DNA from 3 places in the Clostridium lapidicellarium genome. Region 3 is predicted to be linked to each of the others. Evidence: riboswitches for the same ligand, from Rfam matches in the RefSeq annotation. Region 3 holds a riboswitch; each other region holds the start of a gene.
What was found. A riboswitch is a leader RNA that binds a small molecule or an ion and turns the genes downstream of it on or off. The one in region 3 is predicted to bind cobalamin.
Positions count from the first base shown of each region.

Region 1 (8,460 bases), on a different contig from region 3:
AGAAATTCTACAACAGTGAATTGTTTAAAACTTTACAAACCACTTATTACAATAGGGTAGAGGTGCTTGATGACATAGATCCAAGATGCGATGCGGATTTAGACGGTGTTGGAGGTAAGATAAATGAGCAAAACTAATAAACTGGTAAAACTGGCTGTGGTAGCTGCAATATATATAGTGACAACTATTGCGCTGGGTCAGCTTTCCTATTGGGGCCCTATAGGATTTAGGATAAGTGAGGTGCTTAACTTTCTTGCCTATATAGATCCATTTTATATAATATCTCTTACTCTGGGATGTGCAATATCGAATTTCTACAGTTTCAGCATAGTGGATGTATTTGTTGGAAGTTTTGCAACGCTTGTTGCAACATATGCCATGTGGAAGACTAGAAATATGGCGGTTTCAATTCTGTGGCCCGTTTTGGGAAGTGCAGTTATAGCAGAAGAACTTCATATATTGTATAAAGTTCCTTTTTTCTATACATTTTTTACTCAGGCAGTGGGAGAACTGGCTGTTATGATTTTAGGATACTTTTTATTCAAAAAGATATTTAAAAATTCTGCGTTTTTAGATAGAATAAAGATAAAGACAAATAACGAAAAATTAGAAGATATAAAATTACAAAATATGAAGAAGAATTAAATTCTCGTTAATTGTAAATTGAACAAAAGGGGGCCTTGTATTATGGGAAAGAATCTTTTGAGCATTGACTGGGATTATTTTATTCCCATAAAGAGGGAATGGCGTGGTTCTTATATTGAAAACAAAAAGAATATAGTTTATATGTGGTACAGGAGATATTTTAAAGGTATTGAAAGAGGAGAAAATATAGAAAAGTCAATTAAAACGGGTAAAATACTTGTGGGATTTTGGAAAAGACTCAAGCAGCATTTTGTCATAAAAAAGAAAACAAAAATATGTGTATCTGATTCGCATAAAATTTCCTATTACATAGCAGAGAATGACAATTGTGATAAAGTGGTAAATTTTGATTCTCACTCAGACCTGGGATATGGCGGAATGAAATCCCTTGATTTTGAAGTGAATTGTGCCAACTGGCTCGGGAAACTCCTAAAAAATAGGACAGTGAAAAAGGCTGTCGTAGTTTACAGTCCCTATACTTATGAAAATAAGGAAGATTTCAAGGAGATAAACGATAAATTTGATGTAAGTTACCCCAAGATGGGGGATCTTAAAGGCAGAACACCTGTGGATTATGTGCACATATGCAGATCTGGAAGCTGGACACCGCCTTGGTTGGATTACAAATTTTATGAATTTATAAGTGCCTTGAACAGGCCATGTGAAATTGTAAATTGTCCTGAGAGACGATGGAATCCTGAAAAGCTTACTCTTTCCGATAAAATTATTCTCAGGGTTGGATAAAGGGGGATTGTGCTGTGGTTGAGAATTTTGAGGTGAAAAATAAAGATGGAATTATTTTAAGGGGAATTATAAACAAGCCTACGACAGGGGACAAATTTCCATGCGTAGTATTCTGCCATGGATTTATGGGAAATAAACTGGGGCACAATTTTATGCTTGTAAAGATAGCTAGAATTTTGGAGAAAATTGGGGTGGTTTCTGTCAGATTTGATTTTGCCGGAAGTGGTGAAAGTGACGGCAATTTCGCAAATTTAACTGTCTCGGGGGAAATTGAGGACTGTGATTCAGTTTTAAATTATGTGAATTCAATTGATTATATAGATAAAAGCAATATGAATATATTGGGTTTTAGTATGGGCGGCGCAGTGGCAGTTGCACATAATCATTTACATGTTATTAGGAATCTCATTCTCATAAGTCCTGCATTTAATATGTGTGATATATTTATAAATGAAGTCAGAGGCAGTAAACTGGAAAAATTTCTTCACACCGGTTATATAGAATTTGAAAATAACAGGCTCTATAAAAGTGCTGTAGAAGATGCATTCAACTACAATTTTTTTGATTATTTAAAGGAAATGGGAAAAATAGATGGGAAAGTACTTATAGTTCATGGAACGGAAGATGAATCGGTACCGCCTCTTTATTCCGAACGGATAAAAAAAATACTTGCAGATACAGCTTTTTTAAAGTTTGTTCCCGGAGCTGATCACTGTTATTCAAGCCTGGCTTATTTTAAACAGGCGGCGGACAGCATAGTCGATTTTACAAAAAAATATATAGCTGACATTTAGTCTTTATAATTTTAATGGGGTTTCTCGTTTCCGGTATTCCGGAAAATAGAAACCCCACTGCAGTGGTGAATTATTTTTTATAGAAATTTTTTATAGTAGTGCATACGAAGTCCACTTCATCCTCTGTTATCTCAGGATATATTGGAAGTGCAAGTACTTCCCCCGCTACTTTTTCTGCTACGGGGAAATCACCTTTTTTGTATCCAAGATAATTAAAACACTTTTGAAGGTGCAGTGGGATTGGATAATATATACTTGTGCCTACGTGGTTTTGCTTTAAATATGCAGCCAGTTCGTCACGGTTTTGTGCCAATATATTGAATACATAATATACGGGTCTCTGCTCTCCTTTTATCTTGGGTATTTTTATATAATTCAAATCTTTGAGTCTTTCCTTATACCAATCTGAAACTTTTTCTCTTTTTTCAATGGCTTCATCTATATGTTTCAATTTGACGAGCAGCACGGCGGCCTGTATTGTGTCAAGCCTTGAATTATAGCCCAGGTAGTCATAGTGATATTTTTTGGAAGCACCGTGAACTTTGAGCATCTTTGCCATTTCTGCAAGTTTGGCATCATTTGTAACTATCATTCCCCCGTCACCATATCCTCCAAGAGTCTTAGTGGGGAAGAAGGAGAATATGCCCATGTCGCCGATGGTACCGGAATGCCTGTATACGACACCGTTTTTACCTTTCCATTTCATACCAAAGGCTTCTGCGGCGTCTTCCAGCACGCGCAAATTATTTTTGGAGGCCAGATCGGTTATCTTATTCATGTCAGACATCTGGCAGAATAAGTGTATGGGAAGTATTCCTGCAGTTTTAGGATTTATTTTCTCTTCGATTTTATCGGCATCTATGTTGAAGGTATCTTTATCTATATCCACAAAAACGGGTTTTGCACCGCTTCTTGCTATGCAGGAAGTTGATGAAAGGAAAGTGAATGGAGAAGTTATTACTTCTTTTCCAGTTTTAAATCCCAGTATCTCTGAAGCTATGACCAGTGCATCCGTACCTGATGCCACGGAAACTGCATATTTGGCTCCAGTGTATTTTTTTATGGCTTCTTCAAAATCAGCTACTTCCCTGCCCATTATGAAATTTCCGCTGTCTAATACGGACTGTATTGCTTTATTGAATTCATCTTTTCTTTCAGTATATTCTCTTGTAGGTGTAAAAAATTTAACTTCCATTTTGTATGTTACCTCACTTTCTCTACTGCTTTAATGAGTTCCCGTGCTACATATTCAGCATCTTCCGGCAAAAGTGTTGAATATAGGGGAAGGGTTATTTCATTGGCGTATTGTGAATAGGCATTTGGATAATTGCCTATGGAATATCCCAGATTTTTGTATGCCGTGAACATTGGAAGAGGTGTGAAATGTACATTTGTGGCAATGTCCTTTTCTGCAAGGATCTGTATTACTCTGTTTCTTTTTTCTTCCGTAAAATCCCTCAGCCTAAGTGGGTATAGATGATAGGATGTTGTTTTATCACTATTTTTTTCAAAGGGGATAATTGCCCACTCTTTATCTTTGAGTGTATTTGTGTATATTTCAAATATGGTCTTACGCTTTTTTAAAATATTTTTATATCTGGCAAGCTGAGCAAGACCTATTGCAGCATTTATATCGGCCATATTGCATTTTTCCCCGGGAAACAGCACATCATACTGCCATGCTCCTGCCTTGGTTTTTGAAAGTGCATCCTTGGACTGGCCGTTTAGACACATCAATTTCAGCTCCTTATAGAGATCATTTTTTCCAAACAGGTTGTTGTTGTTGAAAGTTATTGCACCGCCTTCGGCAGTAGTTAGGTTTTTCACTGCGTGGAAAGAAAAGACGTGGGCATCTACCTGTGTGCCTACTTTTTTGTCTTTGTAAGAAGCACCAAATGCATGTGCTGAATCGGATACGAGAAGTATGTCCTCACGGCCCTTGGCTTTTAAAACCTGTTTTATGGCGTCATAATCTACTGGTACGCCTGCAAAATCCACAGAATATATAGCCTTTGTATTTGGCTTTATAGCGTCGTATAATTTTTCAGGATCGATCAGAAAATCATCTTTTTTCACATCCACGAAAGTGGGAAGTATTCCACAGTGAATGGCTCCACTTGCAGTTGAAGTGTAGGTATAGGGGGTTGTTATTACATCGTCGCCTTTTTTTATGTGAAATACCCTTAGAAGAATTTCAAGCCCCGAAGTTGCATTTGCCACTGCCAGTGCATGGTTTGAACCGCAGTATTCAGCTATTTCCTGTTCAAATTTGGCTGTTTTGGGTCCTGTAGTTATCCACCCAGATTTTAAAACATCCACTACTGAATCTATTTCAGCTTGTGTAATATCTGGAGGGGAAAATGGAATTTTTTTATTCATAGTTATCAAATCCTTTCAAATTTTAGGTTTAGTGCCGTGAAAAAAACCAGTGTCCTTTGTTATATAAATATATCCATTTTTATCTATCTCAGACTGTAAAAAATCTTTAAGATTCCGGAGCCCGGTTTCGTCAAGGGCATTTTTTGTATTTCCCGGCATTGAAAATAAATAATCCGCCAGCGGGCTGGAAGAAGTTACCCTGAGATTGTCTTTATATCTTTTCAAGGTTACGTCCTTAAACCATCTTGAAACTTTTGCAAGCCCGTTTTCAAGCTGAAATTTTCCGGTCAGATTCCAGCTGTCTGTGGTTATCTCGGGTGAGTTGAATTTTTTGACAATATCCCTCATCTCCCTCATGTGATTTTTACCGACTGTAGAAGCGTAAAACTGTCCTTTAGGTTTTAATACCCTGCAGATTTCAGAAAGTGCCCTGTCTATATTGGATACATGATAGAGTACATGATTTGCAATTACTGCGTCAAAGCTGTTTATGCCATAGGGAATATCCTGTGCATCTGCCAATTTGAATTTGAATCTTGCAGAATTTAGATTCTTTTTTGCATCTTCCAGCATACCTGCGGAAAAGTCAGTTAGGGTTATATTCCACCCGCTTGGAATTTTATGTAGGTTTTTTGCCCACAGCTCTCCGTTGCCGCATCCAAGTTCCAATATGCTGGCATTGTCTGGAAGGTTCAACTGCTCAAAAAACCAGTTCATCCAGCCCTGTTTATTTGTGCTGAAAAGCTCGTGTATTCTGATTCTGGCTTTTAAATTAGAAGCATTTTCGTATTGCTCTATCCATTTTTGATCTGCATTTACTGCATCTATTATATTTATGAATTTATCCCAGTTTAACTCTTTATTTTCATCAATCATGTGGACAGCTTCCTCTATGGATTTTATTACAGATTTTATATGATATATTTTTTTCTTCATTATTTCTTTTTGTATTTCCAGAGATTTTTTTAAGTCGTTGTGATTTATGTCATAATTCATTATCCTGGATATATCTTCGAGAGAAAGGCCTATGAATTTAAGAGTTAATATTTTTTGCAGCTTGCTGAAGTCTTCAGGGCTGTATAATCTATGACCCTGCTGGCTGTATGAGCAGGGTTTTAAAAGCCCGATTTTATCATAATATCTCAGTGTTCTCAAAGTTACACCTGATTTTTTGGCAAATTCACCTATGCTGATCAAATTGGATTTTGGAACAGACACTGCATATCACCTCTACCTAAATTATTGTATCACATGACGTTACGTAAGGTACAACGAATTTTTTTAAATTCCATGGTATTTTGTATAATAATTGCATAAATTAATAGCATAATAAGTTATAAACGGGATAAGTAGAGCTTCAAATTGTGTTAATATACTTATAATTTTACTTTTAGATCTAACATTTTACCATTAGCATACTTTCATTTCTTATATTACGAATTGAAGATGATAATAAAATTCAGTTGATACTGATTATAATGTATTATATAATGATAATAACTTAATATTTTGCATATAGGTGATTGTTATATGTTTTTATAGCAATTTAAAAGGGAAACAGGTGAAAATTCCTGTACGGTCTCGCCGCTGTGAGGTAGAGGTTCTTGTTATTTGCCACTGGAAATGGGAAGGCGACAAGTTCCTATGAAGCTGAGTCAGAAAACCTGCCTATAATGTATATTCTGTTAATTTACTTTACGAAAGATGAAGTGGAATAATGTATGTAGAACTATAGAAGTTTCATGATTTTCCATGGAGCTTTTATTTTTTGTATAAAAAAGTAAAGGGAGTGTTGTTTATATGAAAAAAATAAAAGGAGCAGTATGCATTTTTTCGGCAGTTATTTTATCTGTTGGCATGCTTGTAGGCTGTGGAGATAATTCACCTACAACTAAAAATTCCTCAAATCAGGGTAATAAAAATAGTTACAAGGAAGTTGCAATTACAGATACACTTCAGGGAAAGAAGTTTCGGGAGAAATTTACAGAACCTCCTAAACGGGCCGTTAGCCTGGCAGGTTTTACAACGGAGATGATGCTTTCTCTTGGACTTGCCGATGATATGGTTGGGAGAGCTTATCAAGATAATAAAATCCTTGACAAACTGACAAATGACTATAAAAAGGTTCCGAAACTTTCTGATAAGAATCCGTCAAAAGAAAAACTTTTAAGTGTACAGCCAGATTTCCTGACAGGATGGGATTCGAGCTTTTCAGAAAAAAACTTTGACAGGGAATTTTGTAAAAAGAATGATATAAAAATATATGTACCTAAATCTGTAGCCGACAATGCTAATATTGATATGGTATACGAGGATTTTGAACAGTTGGGTAAAATATTTAATGTATCTCAGAAAGCTGACAGTATAATAGAATCTATGAAAAATCAGATTTCAGACACCCAGGCAAAAATTAAGAAATTTGCAGTAAATCCTAAAAGAGTTTTTGTCTATGATTCAGGAGAAGATGCACCTTTTACAGCATCAGGCGGTTTAGCTAAGGATATTATAAAACTTTCGGGTGGGAAAGACATATTTGATGATGTAAACAAGTCCTGGGCAACTGTTACTTGGGAAGAGGTTGTAAAGAGAAATCCGGAATATATTATTATTGTGGATTATGATAGCTCCGACGATGTAAAATCCAAAAAACAATTTTTGCTTTCGAATCCTGCATTAAAAAATGTGGACGCTGTAAAAAACGATAAAATATTTGTAGTAGGACTCACAGATTTCGAAGCAGGTGAAAGAGATTCAAACACAGTGAGAAAAATTGCCGGAGAGCTTTATCCAGAAGCTTTTAAAAATTAGGAAGATATAGTTATGAAATTACCAATAAAAAATAAATACAACTACATAGTATTTTGTATGTTTCTCATACTAATACTTATAATTTCAATAGTAATTTCGACACTTGTTGGAAGTGTAAATATAAAATCCGGCTGGATATTCAAGATTATAGCCAACAATTTATTGAAGTACAATTTGTTTGAAACTGTATGGCCTGCATCCGTCAATTCTATAATATGGGATTTGAGGCTACCAAGAATTCTTCTGGCATTTTTGGTAGGGGCTGGATTGTCTGTCTCAGGTATAGCAATGCAGGCGCTCACGAAAAATTCATTGGCGGATCCCTATATTTTGGGAATATCATCGGGAGCATCCACGGGAGCTGTAGCAGTTATATTACTTGGCGTTTTTGGCAGCTTTTCAGGATATGCAGTTCCTTTCGGGGCGTTTTTGGGGGCCATGATTTCCATTGTAATAGTATTTAATATAGCCAATTTTAAGAGAAGAAGTACTCCTACGAGACTTGTGCTTACAGGAGTGGCTATTTCAGCTTTATTTTCTTCGGTTACGAATCTGATGGTATTTACGGTAAATGATGAAAATAAAGTTCGTTCGGCACTTTTCTGGATGGAAGGTTCGCTGGGGGGAACAAAATGGGAATATATACCGGTTACATTTTTTGTATTTGTCTTGTGCTCGCTTGTGATTTACATATTCAGTAAACCGCTGGATGCTATTATGCTTGGTGATGATATTGCAACTACTATAGGAGTTGATACAAAGTCTCTGAAGATAATTGTGATTGTTATGACCACTTTGCTTACAGGAGCCATTGTATCCGTAAGTGGTGTCATAGGTTTTATTGGGCTCGTAATACCGCATATATCAAGAAGTATTGTAGGGTCAGAACATAAAAGGATAATACCTGTTTCTATTCTAATAGGCGGTATATTTACGATATGGGCGGATGTATGTGCAAGAATTGTTGTATCTCCGGAGGAGCTCCCCATAGGTATAGTAACTTCATTTATAGGAGTCCCATTTTTTCTGTGGCTTTTAAGGAAAAGTGATTATTTGTCTGGGGGAAATAATAGATGAAACTTGAAGTGAA
Region 1 is NZ_JBGFFE010000011.1:45,331-53,790, forward strand. Features, by position in the region: gene AB8S09_RS08965 (hypothetical protein) at 1-137, shown strand, start outside; gene AB8S09_RS08970 (QueT transporter family protein) at 124-645, shown strand; gene AB8S09_RS08975 (arginase) at 688-1,389, shown strand; gene AB8S09_RS08980 (alpha/beta hydrolase family protein) at 1,404-2,183, shown strand; gene AB8S09_RS08985 (DegT/DnrJ/EryC1/StrS family aminotransferase) at 2,254-3,378, opposite strand; gene AB8S09_RS08990 (DegT/DnrJ/EryC1/StrS family aminotransferase) at 3,387-4,562, opposite strand; gene AB8S09_RS08995 (MerR family transcriptional regulator) at 4,578-5,780, opposite strand; cobalamin riboswitch at 6,063-6,248, shown strand; gene AB8S09_RS09000 (ABC transporter substrate-binding protein) at 6,363-7,370, shown strand; gene AB8S09_RS09005 (FecCD family ABC transporter permease) at 7,383-8,447, shown strand; gene AB8S09_RS09010 (ABC transporter ATP-binding protein) at 8,444-8,460, shown strand, end outside.
Region 1: linked by a shared signal. The riboswitch ahead of AB8S09_RS09000 (ABC transporter substrate-binding protein) and the one ahead of AB8S09_RS02785 (leucine-rich repeat domain-containing protein) in region 3 are both predicted to bind cobalamin.

Region 2 (8,460 bases), on a different contig from region 3:
TACTTGAACTTCCGGTGGATTTTCCATATTGTTTGATGGTAAATAGGACAATAATTTCTTCACCTGATCAAATGAAGTCTTTTCATCTGCAGCTTCAAAATGTGCAACTCCCGATTTCGTGTTGTGAGCTGCTGCCCCGCCTAAATCCTCTACAGTTACGTCCTCTCCTGTAACTGTTTTTAAAACTTTAGGCCCTGTTATAAACATCTGACTTGTTTTATCCACCATGAATATGAAATCTGTAAGTGCCGGCGAATAAACTGCACCTCCTGCACAAGGTCCCATTATCATAGAAATCTGAGGTATCACTCCGGATGCCTTTGTATTCCTGTAGAATATATTTCCATAACCCGAAAGGGCATCTACACCTTCTTGGATTCTAGCTCCACCAGAATCATTTATACCAATTACAGGTGCTCCTGCCTTCATAGCTAAATCCATTACGTTGCACATTTTTTTAGCATGCATTTCTCCAAGAGCTCCACCTGTTGAGGTAAAATCCTGGGCATATACATAGACAAGCCTTCCATTAATTGTTCCATATCCGGTTACTACACCTTCATCTGGTATCTCAACTTTTTCCATGCCAAAATTGGTGCATCTATGGCTTACAAATACTCCAATTTCAACAAAACTTCCCTTATCCAGAAGGTAGTCTATTCTCTCTCTGGCAAACATCTTTCCCTTTTTGTGCTGTTTGTCGATTCTAGCCTGACCTCCACCCTTTTCAATTTTCTTCTTGTCCTCTATAAGTTTGTCAATCTTGCTCATATTCCTCTCTCCTTAATAAACAAAATTATTATTTCTGGCAGAGTTCCAGCAGCACGCCATGTGTGGTCTTTGGATGTACAAAAGCAATCTGTGCACCGCCCGCACCAGGTCTTGGTTTTTCATCTATGAGCCTCATACCCTGTTTTTTAAGTTCTTCCAATGCTGCCGCAACATCATCCACTCTAACTGCAATATGCTGTATTCCCTCTCTCTTTTTTGCAATGAATTTTGCTATGGGGCTGTCGTCGCTTGTAGGTTCTAGAAGCTCAAACTCACTCTCTCCAATAGGTACAAAAGCTGTTATTACTTTCTGAGATTTTACTTCCTCAGTCCCTGTGCATTTAAGTCCCAAGACACCCTCATAAAATTTCAATGACTCCTTGATGCTCTTTACAGCAATTCCAACATGATCTATCTTTTTCAAATCAATACTCATGTTATTTTTCATCTCCCATTTTAAAATTTTTATATAATGTATCGGATGCAGTGTAAGGATCAATCTTTTTATTAAACACATCCTCCACAAGTTTTTTCAACATACCCGTTTTATAATCCAGTTTTAAGGCAGATTTTACCAGATTGTTTTTCAATATAAAAATTATTTTTTCCTTCAACTTGGATTTCTTTCTCTCTTCCAATGTTCCCTCCGACACCATACTGTCATAGCATTCATCTATAGCTGAAAGCAATTTGTCAATTCCAGTATTGTCCTTTGCAGTTATGTTCAGTACGGGAGGTAGTTTCCCTCCTTTGTCGCTGAAGCTCAACATGGCCTCTATCTCTGCCGCTGTACGCTGGGCACCTTCCTTATCCGACTTGTTGACTGCAAATATATCTCCTATTTCCATTATTCCTGCTTTCATTGTCTGTATATCATCGCCAAGACCTGGAACCATTATCATAACTACAACATCAGCTACTTTAACTATATCCACTTCAGACTGCCCTACACCCACAGTTTCAATAAATATATAGTCCATGCCAAAAATATCCAGGATATTTACAGTTCCATATACTGCATCAGAAAGTCCTCCGAGGGCTCCTCTCGTACCCATGCTTCTTATAAATACCCCCGAATCGGTATTGAGATCATTCATTCTGACCCTATCTCCAAGTATTGCTCCATGTGAAAAAGGGCTCGTAGGATCAACCGCTATGATCCCCACCTTTTTGCCCTGTTTTCTGATGAGTTTTGCTATCTGATCTGTCACTGTACTTTTACCAGCTCCTGGAGGGCCAGTTATTCCTATTACTTTGGCCCTTCCAGTCAGATGGTATAGATCTTTCATAAGTTCAAGAGATCTGCTGTCTTCATTTTCCATCATGGTTATTAATTTTGCAGCGGCTCTTTTTTGACCGCTCACAACACCTCTTTTAATATCTTCAATATCCATCATACTCACCCTTTAACTTAGTTCAGCTTGACATTTTTTCTAATATAGTCGACTGTGTCAGAGGTCTTTGTTCCCGGTGTAAAGATAGCTTTTACTCCTGCTTTCTCCAATCCTGGTATATCCTCTTCAGGTATAACTCCGCCTCCTATGACAAGGACATCGCCTGCTCCTTTTTCCTTGAGCAATTTTACCACTTTAGGAAAAAGCGTATTATGTGCTCCTGATAATATACTCATTGCAACACAGTCCACGTCTTCCTGTACTGCTGCTTCTGCAATCTGATTTGGTGTCTGTCTAAGTCCTGTATATATAACTTCCATTCCGGCATCTCTAAGTGCCCTTGCTATTACTTTAGCTCCCCTGTCATGTCCGTCTAATCCAGGTTTTGCCACTAAAACTCTTATTGGTCTATCCATATCTAAAATCTCCCCTTACTTCTTAATTTATTTATATTCTCCAAATACTCCCCTAAGGACATCACATATTTCACCCAAGGTAGCATATTGTTTTACAGCATCAATTATGAAAGGCATCAGGTTATCTCCTTTTTTAGCTGCATTTTCAAGTGAAGTAAGTTTTTCGCCTACAGCTTTTGAATCTCTTTCAGCCTTTAACTGTTTCAATTTTTCCTTTTGTTTTTCACCTACAGAAGGATCAACTTTCAGAAGTCCCTTTGGTGGTTCCTCTTTTATCTGGAATTTATTCATTCCGACAACAACCTGTTCTCCAGATTCTACTTGTTTCTGATATTCATAGGAGCTGTCTTCTATTTCTTTTTGTACATACCCTTTTTCAATTGCCTTTGCTGCTCCGCCCAGCTCATCTATCTTATTTATATATTCCATTGCCTTTTTCTCTGTCTCATCCGTCAGAGCTTCTACATAATAGGAACCTGCCAGAGGATCTATGGTATCTGGTACTTCACTTTCATAAGCTATGATCTGCTGTGTTCTAAGTGCAACTCTTACTGAATCCTGGGTAGGAAGTGCCAGTGCTTCATCTTTTGAATTTGTGTGAAGGGATTGTGTACCTCCAAGTACAGCTGAAAGCGCCTGCAGAGTAACTCTTACTATATTATTATCAGGCTGCTGTGCTGTAAGAGTGCATCCTCCTGTCTGTGTATGGAACCTCAATTTTAACGATTTAGGATTCTTAGCATGAAATCTCTCTTTCATGATCTTTGCCCATATTCTTCTTGCTGCCCTGAATTTAGCAATTTCCTGGAATAACCCATTGTTTGCATTAAAGAAGAATGACAGCCTAGGGGCAAATTTATCAACGTCAAGACCTGCTTTTATGGCCGCTTCCACGTAAGCAATTCCATCTGCAATCGTAAATGCAACTTCCTGTACGGCAGTGGAACCTGCTTCCCTTATGTGATACCCTGAAATGGATATTGTATTCCATTTTGGAAGATTCTTCGAGCAGTATTCAAATATATGTGTGATAAGTCCCATAGATGGTTGAACCGGGAATATATACGTTCCTCTTGCCACATACTCTTTCAAAATATCATTCTGAATAGTGCCCCTTAATTTTTCAGGAGCTACTCCCTGCTTTTCTGCTACAGCTATATACATAGCAAGCAATATTGAAGCCGGAGCATTTATTGTCATGGAAGTACTTACTTTATCCAGTGGTATTCCATTAAAAAGTGTTTCCATATCTTTAAGAGAATCTATGGCAACTCCAACTTTTCCAACTTCACCTTCTGCAAGTTCGTGATCGGAATCATAACCTATTTGCGTAGGCAGATCAAAAGCTACACTAAGTCCTGTCTGGCCCTGCGACAAAAGATATTTATATCTCTTGTTTGATTCCTCTGCAGTAGCAAAACCTGCATACTGCCTCATTGTCCAGAGCTTACCTCTGTACATAGTAGGCTGAACACCTCTTGTATAAGGGTATTCTCCTGGAAATGAAAGTTTTTCATTATAGTCTAAATTCTGTACATCTTCAGGTGTATAAAGTCTTTTAACTTCTATACCCGATGTGGTTTTAAAGGATTTCTTTCTCTCTGGGAATCTAGTAACTGTTTTTTTAAGAGTTCCCTCTTCCCACTCTTTTTTCTTGGCTTTTACTTCATTAACTTTTTCTTCCTTAAACATTTTCTAACCCCTTTTCTTTATTCTTCTGGACTTGATTTATCAGTTTTAAATTTCATGCTGCCAGTTTCCTGGAATCTTTCATGCCAGGATAACGCTTCCTTGAGCAAAACTGGTGTATGAATATTCTTGCCTTGACATGCTCTTTTAAAATAATCTTTAAGAAATGGTCTGTAATAAGGATGGCTGCAATTTTCTATTATGACTCTAGCCTTTTCTTTTGGAGACAACCCTCTTAAATCGGCTACACCCTGTTCTGTAACTATTACATCTACATCATGTTCCGAATGATCACAATGAGGTACCATTGGAACTATAGAGGATATTTCACCATTTTTAGCAACTGATTCCGTCGTGAATATGGATATATAGGAACTCCTCGTAAAATCTCCTGAACCGCCTATTCCGTTCATCATTCTGGAACCCATTATCTGACTTGAATTTACATTGCCATATATGTCAGCTTCTATGGCCGTATTCATAGCTATTACCCCGAGTCTTCTGATTACTTCAGGATTATTGCTTATCTCTTCAGGTCTCAATATGAGTTTCTTTCTGTACTCATCGATTTTGTCATAAAATTTTTTCTGTCCCTCTTCAGAGAAAGAAACAGATGTAGCAGAAGCCACTGAAATCTTGCCTTCATCCATCAAATTGAACACTGAATCCTGTGCAACTTCAGTATATATCTCCAAATTATTAAATCTGGATTCTTTCAACCCTGCAAGTACTGCATTTGCAACAGAGCCAACTCCTGACTGGAGCGGCAGCAAATTTTCGGGAAGTCTTCCCTGCTTAACTTCATTTTCAAGAAAATCTATTAAATTTCCAGCCATTTTTCTGCTTGTTTCACTTATTGGTGCCACTTTTCTAATATTATCTTTTATATCACTGAAAACTATACATTTTATCTTATCGGGATCGACTTCTATATAATCCGTACCTATTCGGTCTGCCACGTGAGTTATAGGTATGGGCTGTCTATAAGGCGGTTTCTCAGGGATATATATATCATGTGTCCCTATAAGCGAAGTTGGCTGAGTTTCATTTATCTCCACAATCACAATATCTGCATCTTTAACGTATGTAGGTGAATTTCCCACAGATGTAGTTGGTATTATATAACCTTCTTCAGTTATACCTACGGCTTCAACTATGGCCACGTCGATTTTACCCATAAATCCATAGTCTACCATTTGAGGTGACATGCTGAGGTGGGCGTCTACATAATCTATTTTACCTGCATTGATAGCATTTCTTACATCCTTGTGCGTCTGATATGGAAACCTTTTTTTGATTGCCCCAACTCTGGCTAGTTCTCCATCCAGCTCATCACCTACAGAGGCACCTGTGTACAAATTGATTTTAATTTTCTCGCCATTTTTTATCCTCTTTGCCAGTGCCATAGGTACCGACTTAGGATAACCTGAAAACGTAAAACCGCTGGTCCCGACAGTCATACCGTCCTTGATAAGTTCAGCAGCATCATTAGGTGTACCTATACGTTTTAGAAGCTCTTTATTTTTTATCCTATCCGTAATCATACTATCCCCTTCTCTATTAAATAATTAACATAATTATATTATTTATTAAATTTTTTAATTTATACTCTATGTCCTCCCTTCCTTTTTGATCTGGATATGTATAATAGAAAAACAAAAAACGGCCCAAGTACATTGAAGAATATACTCACGCCGTTACTTTCATTACTTTCATATAAAGGTCTTACCCTTATATCGTAATAAAATGGCTTTTTTATTTTTATTTTTTATTTACATCTTTTACTCAATATTATTTTATACCTTTCGTGGCAATTTATCAATACCGCTATAAAAGATTTTTTTGCCATTCCAAAATAATTATCTTCTATATCCGATACAATTTCCTTGATATTATTCAAATTCTTCCCTATCAATAATTCTTTAGCATATTTTTTCGCAGTATCAGTCACAAAAGAGCATTCCATGTCCTGTATTTCACCAGAATACCTGTTCACAATGATCCCTATGACAATTTCATTGTAAATTTCGGCTGCTGTTATCCCCTTCGGAAGTTTTGCATACCCAGTAATAAATACATTATCTTTTTTCAAAAAACATACCCTCCCCCCAAATATATACTGCTATAAAACTCAATTTAATGAATTTAAAGCATAACATCTCTTCCTTTCCCCGAAGGAATCAACATATATATATTAGGCAGGCTTCCTGGCTCAGATTCATCTTACTCCTTGGTCTTCCCAGATTTATATATCCAGTGACATAATAAAGTTTCATCCTCCATACAGTAGCGTGGACTGCAGTATTTGACTTTTCCTTTTACTTATTCTTAAATAACACCTAATTTAGATATTCAATTTTAGTGGTTCTCTATATTCTCTCTATCTCAAATTTATCATTATCGTAGTCTACTCTTATTTTACAGCCTTCATAAATGTCACCTTTAATTATCTTCTTGGCAATAGATGTTTCAAGCACATTTTCCATATATCTCTTTAAAGGTCTGGCTCCATAAACCGGATCATACCCTTCTCTTGCTATAACGTCTTTAGCTCTATCGGTTATTTCTATATAGATATTCTTATCCTTTAACCTGTTTTCTATATCCTTCAAAAATATATCTATTATGGATTTAATCTCCACGGTGTTCAATGGTTTGAACATTATAATATCGTCAAGCCTGTTTAAGAATTCTGGTTTAAACTTCAATTTCATGTCATTCATCACTTTATTTTTTATATCTTCGTCTATTCCCGCAGAACTCTTGTTCTCAAGCAAATAGCTGCTCCCTATATTGGAGGTCATGATTATAATGCAATTTTTAAAATCAACTACCTTGCCTTGATTATCCGTAAGTCTTCCATCGTCAAGTATCTGTAGAAATATATTAAAGACGTCGCTGTGTGCCTTCTCTATTTCATCAAACAATATTACACTATAAGGCTTTCTCCTGACTGCCTCTGTAAGCTGACCTCCCTCCTCATAGCCAACATATCCCGGAGGAGCTCCTATAAGTCTGGAAACGGAATACTTTTCCATATACTCCGACATGTCTATTCTAATCATATTATCCTCACTATCAAATAAAGCTCTGGCAAGAGTTTTGGCTAGTTCAGTCTTTCCCACTCCTGTAGGACCTAAAAATATAAATGAACCTATGGGCCTCTTTGGATCCTTCATTCCCGATCTTGCCCTTATAACAGCATCAGAAACAGCCTTGACAGCTTCCTTTTGTCCTATGACTCTTTTTGAAAGTTCATCTTCCAGGTTAATAAGTTTTTGCCTTTCTCCCTCCACTAATCTAGACACCGGAATTCCCGTCCATTTAGATACGATCTGAGATATTTCCTGTTCCGTAACTTCTTCCTTCAACATGGCAGTCTCATTGTTTTCCTTTATTGTATTTTCTTCTTTCTCTATTTTTCTCTCCAATTTAGGTATAGTTCCATATTTCAATTCCGCAACTCTATTCAAATCATATTCTCTCTTTGCCTTTTCAATCTGACCCCTTGCTTCATCCAGCTGTTTCTTCAAATCCCTGACACCGGTTATATTTGACTTTTCCTTTTCATATTTGGCTGTAAGTTCATTGTCTTTATCCTTCAAATCATTTAGTTCTTTTTCCACTGTCCTGAGTCTTTCTACAGAAGCTTTATCTTTTTCCTTGGACAGCGCTTTCTTTTCAATTTTCAACTGAAATAATTTTCTTCTGACATCATCCATTTCAGTAGGTACGCTGTCAATCTCCGTCCTTATCATAGCACATGCCTCGTCGATCAAATCTATGGCTTTATCCGGAAGATATCTGTCAGTTATATATCTGCTGGAAAGCTTTGCCGCTGCCACTATGGCAGAATCATGAATTCTTATGCCGTGGTATATTTCAAATTTTTCTTTAAGGCCTCTCAATATAGAAATGGAATCTTCAACACTGGGTTCATCTATAACCACCGGCTGGAATCTTCTCTCAAGTGCTTTGTCCTTTTCTATATATTTTCTATATTCATCAAAAGTAGTGGCTCCTATACAGTGAAGTTCTCCCCTTGCAAGCATTGGCTTTATAATATTTCCCGCATCCATAGATCCTTCCGTCTTTCCGGCCCCAACTATATTGTGAATTTCATCTATGAAGAGTATTATTTTTCCTTCACTCTTTTCCACTTCTTTTAAAACAGCTTTTAACCTTTCCTC
Region 2 is NZ_JBGFFE010000021.1:44,030-52,489, reverse strand. Features, by position in the region: gene AB8S09_RS12450 (acyl-CoA carboxylase subunit beta) at 1-771, opposite strand, end outside; gene mce (methylmalonyl-CoA epimerase) at 800-1,207, opposite strand; gene meaB (methylmalonyl Co-A mutase-associated GTPase MeaB) at 1,209-2,168, opposite strand; gene AB8S09_RS12435 (cobalamin B12-binding domain-containing protein) at 2,183-2,581, opposite strand; gene AB8S09_RS12430 (acyl-CoA mutase large subunit family protein) at 2,609-4,273, opposite strand; gene scpC (succinyl-CoA:acetate CoA-transferase ScpC) at 4,291-5,814, opposite strand; gene AB8S09_RS12420 (DUF3870 domain-containing protein) at 6,039-6,362, opposite strand; cobalamin riboswitch at 6,451-6,628, opposite strand; gene clpB (ATP-dependent chaperone ClpB) at 6,640-8,460, opposite strand, start outside.
Region 2: linked by a shared signal. The riboswitch ahead of AB8S09_RS12420 (DUF3870 domain-containing protein) and the one ahead of AB8S09_RS02785 (leucine-rich repeat domain-containing protein) in region 3 are both predicted to bind cobalamin.

Region 3 (8,460 bases):
AGGAAAGACGTATATCGGATATGTTTTCATTTAAATGTCAGGTGGAAAATATATTGATTTTGATATGTGCGGACCTTCGAAAGAGGGTCTTTTATTTTTAACAGATGTGTTTTTTTATTCAGGTAACCTGCCAAAGCGGGTTATAAAAGGGAAACCAGGTGAGAAACCTGGGCGGTCGGGCCGCTGTAAATGGGAAATTTCAAAGTAATACCTCCAAAATTTTCAGATAAATTTGAATAAACCGGAGACATACTTGAAAAAGCCATAAGTCAGAAATCTTAACCTGGATATTTCATAAATAACTTTCCATGAAAAAGTGATTATGAGCTAAAGGCAATAAGGGGACAAGCTTAGGATTTATAATTTTGCATAAATGGACATGCCTTTTTAATAGTTTATATTTGAATCACAGCCTCAAAATCACTTTCAGGAAAAGAGGACTGTGATTTTTATATTTTAAGGGGGTGATGTTATATAAGGTATATGATAACAGGTCACTTTCTATTTAACATGGAGTTTAGGGGTAGAAAAATAATTGAAAGGAGATCTTAGTTGATGTTTAAAATTTTGAAAAATAAAGCATTTGCATTTGTTCTAAGCGTACTGGTAATGGCACTTGGGGTAGTTGTAGCACCTTCTTTTACAAACAATGCGCAGGCGGCGGCAGCTTCTGAGAAAACAGTTTACGTGGACGTGGAGAAGAATGTTTTGGGAGAATCCCCACTTATAAAACCGGTAAAGGTTACACTGGATGATTCTAAAACTATACTAGATGCAACGAAACAGGCTGATCCCAATATTGGTATAGATGCAACTACGGGTCAATATGCGTATATAAAAGCATTCCAGGATAATTCAGATAATCAGGCTGATTTTCAAGCTAATTATCCATCTAAATTTTATGATAAGCTTGATACTGTAACAAAGGGTGTTATTTTTAAAAATGATATATTACATCAGCCAATTATAACTGATACAGGCTGGCTTAGAGAAAAAGAATGTGACGGAGTATCTGGTTGGACATTTACAGTAAATGATTCGCAAACTTATGGTAGTAATGGAACTTATTATACTGCAGCAACTGCTTTATCCAATGTTCCAGATAATGCTGTAATACGTTGGGAGTTCTCGGCAGCAATGGGTGCAGATCTTGGAATAGCAAATTCAGCATATTTACCAACTGAAGTTACTGATGATGGTTACTACAACTGGGATACTTCAGTATATGTTGCACCACTCTTTGAAAGAGTAAGTAAATCAGATCTTATAAGAGATATGGCTAATTATGAAAACAAAAATGATGAAAACTATAAAGCAGCATTAACAACATTACAGACACTGCAGGCTACACAAGATCAGGTTGATGAAGCAATTAAGGGGTTATCACCTGCATCAACTGGAGCTAATATGGCGGTTTCTGGTCTGTAGTTAAAACAAATAACTGGCTATAAAATAGATTGATCCTCGTGGGTCAATCTATTTTTTATGAGATATTATTTTGTATATTAATTTGTGATTTTATAGTTAACTATATGCAGTAAGCATACAGCCAATGTCATATAAGTTTTATGTAAGATCAAGAATAAATTGTTAAAATAAAATGAAAATAATGTTGACTTTGGTAAATTTATATTTTATACTAAAAATTAGAGAATTAAATAATTTATGAAAATTTAATATATTATATCAGGTGCTGCTATATTTGACAGTTAAAAGGAAAAGTGGAATCGTAGCCACTGCAGCCCACCGTTGCTGTATGGAAGATGAAACCCCAATATGTCACTGGATTATATATCCGGGAAGACGGGGGAGTAAAATGAATCCAAGCCAGAAGGCCTGCCTGGTATTTTGTCAATTCTTTCGGAGGGGAAGACATTACATAGATTGCTAGACTGTTTGCCTTTATATTTTTTGGGTAAACAGTTACATTTAAGTAAAAATGGAGAACTCTCTGAGTTCTCCATTTTTTATTTTTATAATTATAAAATACCTCCCACAGCGTGAGGTATTTTTGCTGTTATAGGCAATCTTAATTGTGGATTTTATGTTGTAAATTGAATTTTAAGGAGGGGAGATTGAAATGCTGAGGAAGAAAATCGAGATGCTGCTGTGTATATCTGCAGTATGTTCCGTATCATTTGTCGCAGCAGACACAGGAAGGCTTAATACTGTCTATGCAGAAAGCCTTAATTCCAATACACCTGTGGTGAGTGAGCAGAATACTGAAGATAGTGGAGAAGAAGCTGTCGCCATAAATAATGCAAAGTTAAAAACCAAATTGACAGAAGCGGCCAATAAAGGCAGCGGCTATACGGGAGATTTAACTACATCTGACCTTGCATCTATTACAGGAGATATTGACCTGTCAGATCTTGATATTAAAGATGAGGATATGCCAATTATGAAATATTTAACTGGAGTGTCCGGTATAAATTTATCAAATAATACAGCTATTACTAGTAAAGGATTTAATAAAAAATATTTTGACTGGACAGTACCTAAGAAATTAGACTTCAGCGGTTGCACTGGGATTTATTATAATTATTTTTCTACATCACGTTCTGCTTTTCTGGGATGTGCCACGCTGGAGTCAATTTCTTTACCAGATAACATAGGTATTATCCCTACTGGAATTTTTGAAAATTGTACTGGTTTGACTTCCATAACTATTCCGAAAGGAGTTACTGATATAAAAAGTAATGCATTTAATGGTTGTACAGGCATTAAAGAAGTTAATTTGGATGATGGATTGTTGAATGTTTGGGATGAGGTATTTAAAGACTGTACCTCATTGAAGTATATAAAAACTCCTAGTTCTGTAGCAAGCTTTGGAGTAAATTGTTTTAGTGGAGATATAAATCTTGTAGTGGATACTCGGGGGACAAACTTTAAGCCTGAAGATGAGTCAGAGTGGGGGGATACCTCAGGAGTAGTATTTCTATATGGCGAGGATGCCAAGCTTCAGGATAAACTGACTTTAAAGACTGGAGGAGAGGAAGCAATTATTTTGCAGATTCCAGATGGTAAGACTGTTAATTGGGGAAGTAGTAATAATGAAGTGGCTGCAGTTGATGAAAATGGGAAGGTTACAGCGGTGAGTCCTGGTACTGCATTTATATATGCCAAGACTTCCGACGATACCTACAGTGGATTTTGTACTGTTACAGTTACCGATGAAGACGTACCTGTAACCGGGATAAATCTTAATAAAACAAATACAACTTTGGAAAAAGGAAGTACCGATAAGCTCACGGCAACTGTTACTCCCGAAACTGCCACTGACAAGGAAGTGGCATGGACAAGTAATAAACCCGAAGTAGCCACAGTTGACCAGGATGGGAATGTAGCTGCAGTGTCCAAAGGTACGGCGATAATAACTGCGGCTGCAGGAGATGGAAAGGAAACTGCCGCTTGTACTGTAATAGTCACCGATAGTAGTGCCAGTCCCATAGAGATAAGTACTGAGCTGCCTGAAGGTAAAACTTCTTTTAAATTGGGTGATGATGCTAAAGTAATTGTAAAGGCTGTGAATAATTCTGGTGAAGAACAGCCAGTTTCACTCATGCTGGGGCTGTTTGATAAAGATAATAATAACTTTATAAAGTGTACAAGCAACAAGGAAGATGTTGAACAGGGAGGACAGATTTCTCTGATTGGAACTATAGGTATTCCGGATACGGGAAATTATGAATTGAGGGCTTTTGTATGGGATGGCCTGGAGGATATGAAACCTCTTTCCGATGTTAAAACTATATCTGTTATAGATGGTGGAAGTAGTGATGATGACAGCGAAGTAACTTTTACCGATTCAGATTTAGAAAAAGCTGTAAGAGATGATATAAAGAAACCTACTGGAACCTTACATAAAAGTGATGTAGATAAAATAACTGAATTGGATGTCAGGGGAAAAAACATAGTGGATCTTGGGGGAATTGAAAATTTGACTTCACTTAAAACTCTTAATTTAGCCGACAATAGAAATTTAAATACGAAGAGTATAAGTTTATTGAATGAATTGCCACAATTGGAATCTCTTAATCTAAGTGGAACTACAATAAATGATTTAAGCCTTTTAAGTGGTTTGAAAAATTTACAATGTCTTAATTTACAAACGCTTAGTCTTGATAGCGGACAATTTATCAATACAAGTGGATTAAAAGATTTGAAAAACCTTAAAGAACTTGATTTAAGCGGAAATGGATGGAATATTAATAGTGATTTAAGTGAGCTGGAAGATTTAACTAAGTTGCAGATACTTAAATTGGGAGCTACTAAATTGAAGAGTACAAGTGTATTAAGTCAGCTGAAAGATTTAAGGTATCTTGATTTAAGTAATAATCCCATAAATGATGATTTAGAAGGACTAGAAGGATTAACTAATTTGCAAACTTTACTTTTAAATAAAAATTTTCAATGGGGAACTGATGACAAAATAAGTGATATAAGTGCACTGAGTAATCTGAAAGATTTAACAACCTTGGATTTAAGCTATAATCAAATATCTGATATAAGTTCATTAAGTGGTTTGAAGAATTTACAGTCTCTTAACTTGCAGAATAATAAAGTGAGTAATATAACTCCACTCAAAGATTATTTATCTGCCTTGAAATTACTTGATTTAATGGGAAATCAAATAACTGATATAAGTGGATTGGAGGGGTTAAGTGCTCTTACGACTCTCAATTTATGTGGTAATGAAATAGAAAAAATAGATGAGGCAGATGAACTAAAGGGTTTAACAAGTTTAACGGATCTTAATTTAAATGGTAACAAGTTAGTTGATATAAGTGGTTTAAGTGAATTGGAAAGTTTGAAGTCTCTTGAATTAAATGATAATCCAATAAGTGATATAACTCCATTAAGTGGATTGACGGGCCTACAGTCTCTTAGTTTAAGTAATACTCAACTGGACAATATAGATGTACTGGAGAATTTAACTAATCTACAGTTACTCGATTTAAGACAAGGAAATGGTAAAAAATTAAAGAACATAAGTGCACTGAGCAACCTGACTAAATTACAGAGCCTTTTCTTATATAGTAATGAGATAAGTAATATTACTCCACTAGAAAAATTAATTGGCTTGAAATCACTTGATTTAAGTCATAATCAAATAACTGGTGTAAGTATATTGAAAGATTTAACCAATTTAACAAACCTCGATTTGGGATACAATCAGATAAGCGATATAACTCCATTGGGTGGATTGACTAATTTACAGTCTCTTGATTTATCAAGAAATTCTGGAATAACTGATTTAAATTCATTAAAAGGCTTAACGAATTTAACAAGTCTTAAGTTGTATGGAATAACAATAAACGAAAGTAAACAGCAGGATTTAAAAAAATCACTTCCAAATTGTGAGATAATATTTTAAAGTGTATAGCGGTTAATCTATTATAATGATCAGTTAAAAATGTTGAAGTAACGATAGAATATGGTGGGAATTCATTAAGAGCGTTGTTTCACATTTTTAATTGTTGATTGTAGATTGTAAATTGAACTTAATAATAAGGGGGAGAGGAAATGGAAAAGTTGTGGAAAAAGGTAGTCCTTGCAGTAGTGCTTCTGTTTTCATTTGGAATATTTGCGCCTTGTGTGGCTCTGGCAGATACTGCAACACCGACTGAAATTGATGTAGATGTAAAAATACCGGCAGAAGACAAAGTCTATGATACAAATAAGAGTGTAGAAGACAACCTCAAGACAAGCTTGAAGTTAGAAGATATAGAAGTTGTTCCTGAATCTAGTGAATATAAAAATTTACTAAAACAATATAATGTTAAAGCCACATATAGCGGCAGTAAAGATGTAGTTTTTAATGCACCTACTATTGGGGTTGTTCCTGTGAATCCCTTGAATATTGATCCAAGTAAAGTAAAAATCACTCCCGAATCTGTTGAAAATGGCAGGTATAAATTTGTGTTAAAGAATGTATCGGCTGTAGGAAATTTGATTGATAATTCAACACCTGCAATAGATGAAGAAGGACAAATTGAAGAGGCAAAAGAAGCAGAAAACATGCTTTATGGTAAATTAAAGATTGGGGTTGGATCTGTACCTTCCTTTAATTGGAGCGGTAGTAAAGCAAGTTTTGATGGAGGTGAAGGCAGTATTGAATTGAAAAATAATACATGGGAAATGTTTTCTTCTGCACGTTCTGGTTATAAAGGTGTAAGTGAAAAATATTGTGATGATTGGATTATAGCTGTAAAAGATGAACTAAGGAGGATGAAAGCTGAAGGTATAAAAGCTCAGGATGTAAAGATGACGGAATGGGAAAAGTTAGCTTTAGCAGTTACAGCTGTGGGCTATGATCCAAGGGATATAACTTATGATGGTTCTAATTTGATTGATATTATTTCGAACAAAGATTACTTAAATGCATCTAGTCAGACATTTGCAAGACAATATGCTATATTGGCATTGACTTCACAGGATTATATAAACAGTGTACCCAAGGATGAAAAACATGTTGATGAAAATGATATAGAAGATAAGATACATTCTTTAGCTGATCTCGCACGTGGTAATACAGCAGCGGACGGTTCTACTATTTTATCAAATGCTGTTCCTGATATGGGAACTATGCAGATGCAGCCACTTGCAGCATATTATGATTCAAATGCAAAAGAGGAAGATAAATATTATGATGTAAAACAAGCTGTAGAATATTGGCTTGATCATTTTTCAAATTCTCAAACTTATCTTGGATCCTTCTGGGGTGGTATGGGCAATGATTATAACAATTCATGGACAAATGCCCAGGTATATATGACTATTGGAATGGCCGCAGAAGGAAATGGGAAGAATAAAACAGAAGATGGGAAATTCAGCAATAATGTAAATATTTTTGATAAAAAATATATTAAATGCGGTAAAACTATGATAGATGCAGCTCTAAACAAATGGTCAACCTATGACAGTGCCACCTATGAGCCCACACAGATGTGTCGTGGCTTGGATTCTCTTGTAAGGGCCTATGAAGGAAGGAATTCCATATTTGACTGCAGGGATGTTGAAAATTCTACCGTACCTGTAAATAACGCCATAGAGGCACTTCCCGATGCCATAACTTCTAAAGATGAAGAAAAAATCAATGCGGCAAAGGTTCTCTATGATGCACTTGGCAGTGCAAAACAGGCATCTATTGCCCAGAGTACGAAAGATAAACTGGCTGCGGCAGAAAGAAAAGTGGGACAAACTGTTGAAATAAGTGATCCTGATGCATCTTATAAGAAAGTATCTGTAAAGGCAAAGAATGTGTCAGATTCTTCTCAGAACGTTTCGCTTATAACTGCACTTTATGATGAAACCGGCAAATTCATAACTTATGTATCCGGAGAACAGAAAGTTGAAGCGGGCAGGTCATCTACTTTGAGCAATATGCTCAAAATACCGGAAGAAGGTATATATAAAATAAAGACCTTTGTCTGGGACAGTATTGAAGGTATGAAACCTCTTTCAAATGTTATAGATATGCCTGCCGGATCTGGTAAATAATTCATTTCTGTCTGATTGATAATTACGATTAAGTTTTTTGAGGGGGTTAATATGAAAAAGATTTTAAGCAAGATTATAACTTTCTTATTTGTCATAGGTATTGCAGTATCCGGTATTGGAGGGAATGTATATGCTTCCGGTCAAAATGGATCCAGGTCTGCAGGTGCTGATGTATCCATAACCAAAGAGAGGCTTTCTGGAAGTGACAGAATAGAAACTTCACTCAAGATAAGTCAAAACGGCTGGAAAAATGGTGCGGACACAGTGGTTATAGCCCAGGGCTACGGCTATGCCGATGCTCTCTGTGCAACACCTCTTGCCAAGAAGTACAATGCACCTATAATCCTTTCCAGGCAGGATGCGCTGGGCAGTGACACCATAGCTGAAATTAAAAGGCTCAATGCAAAAAAAGCCTTCGTTATAGGGGGGGAGTTTTCTCTATCAGACAATGTAATAGCCCAGCTTAAAGACATTGATGTGGATATTGAGAGAATAGGCGGCCTGGACAGATATGAAACTTCTGTTGAAATAGCCAGGAAGCTTGGAGATTCAGGTGATATAAGCAATATAGTGGTTGCTTCCGGGGCCGGGTATGCAGACAGCCTTTCCATGGCACCCATAGCTGCGGCAAAAGGGTGGCCGATACTTCTTACGGAAAGTGACAGTCTTCCCGAGAAAGTTGAAAGCTACATAAAGAGTTTAAATATAGATAAGACTTATGTATTGGGCGGCACTGAAGTTATCACGACGGGACTTGAAAATTTTCTTCCAAATCCCCAGAGACTCGGAGGAACTACCAGATTTGATACTAATCTTGATATACTTCAGAATTTCAAATCTGATCTTGATTTTAGCAATGTCTATATAGCGGCAGGGGATGGATCCAATGGGGATGAATTTGCTGATGCTCTTTCGGGAGGAGTCCTGGCATCCCGGAAGTCTGCACCATTGGTGCTT
Region 3 is NZ_JBGFFE010000002.1:158,375-166,834, reverse strand. Features, by position in the region: cobalamin riboswitch at 104-301, shown strand; gene AB8S09_RS02790 (hypothetical protein) at 610-1,428, shown strand; cobalamin riboswitch at 1,672-1,858, shown strand; gene AB8S09_RS02785 (leucine-rich repeat domain-containing protein) at 2,081-5,377, shown strand; gene AB8S09_RS02780 (hypothetical protein) at 5,527-7,503, shown strand; gene AB8S09_RS02775 (cell wall-binding repeat-containing protein) at 7,555-8,460, shown strand, end outside.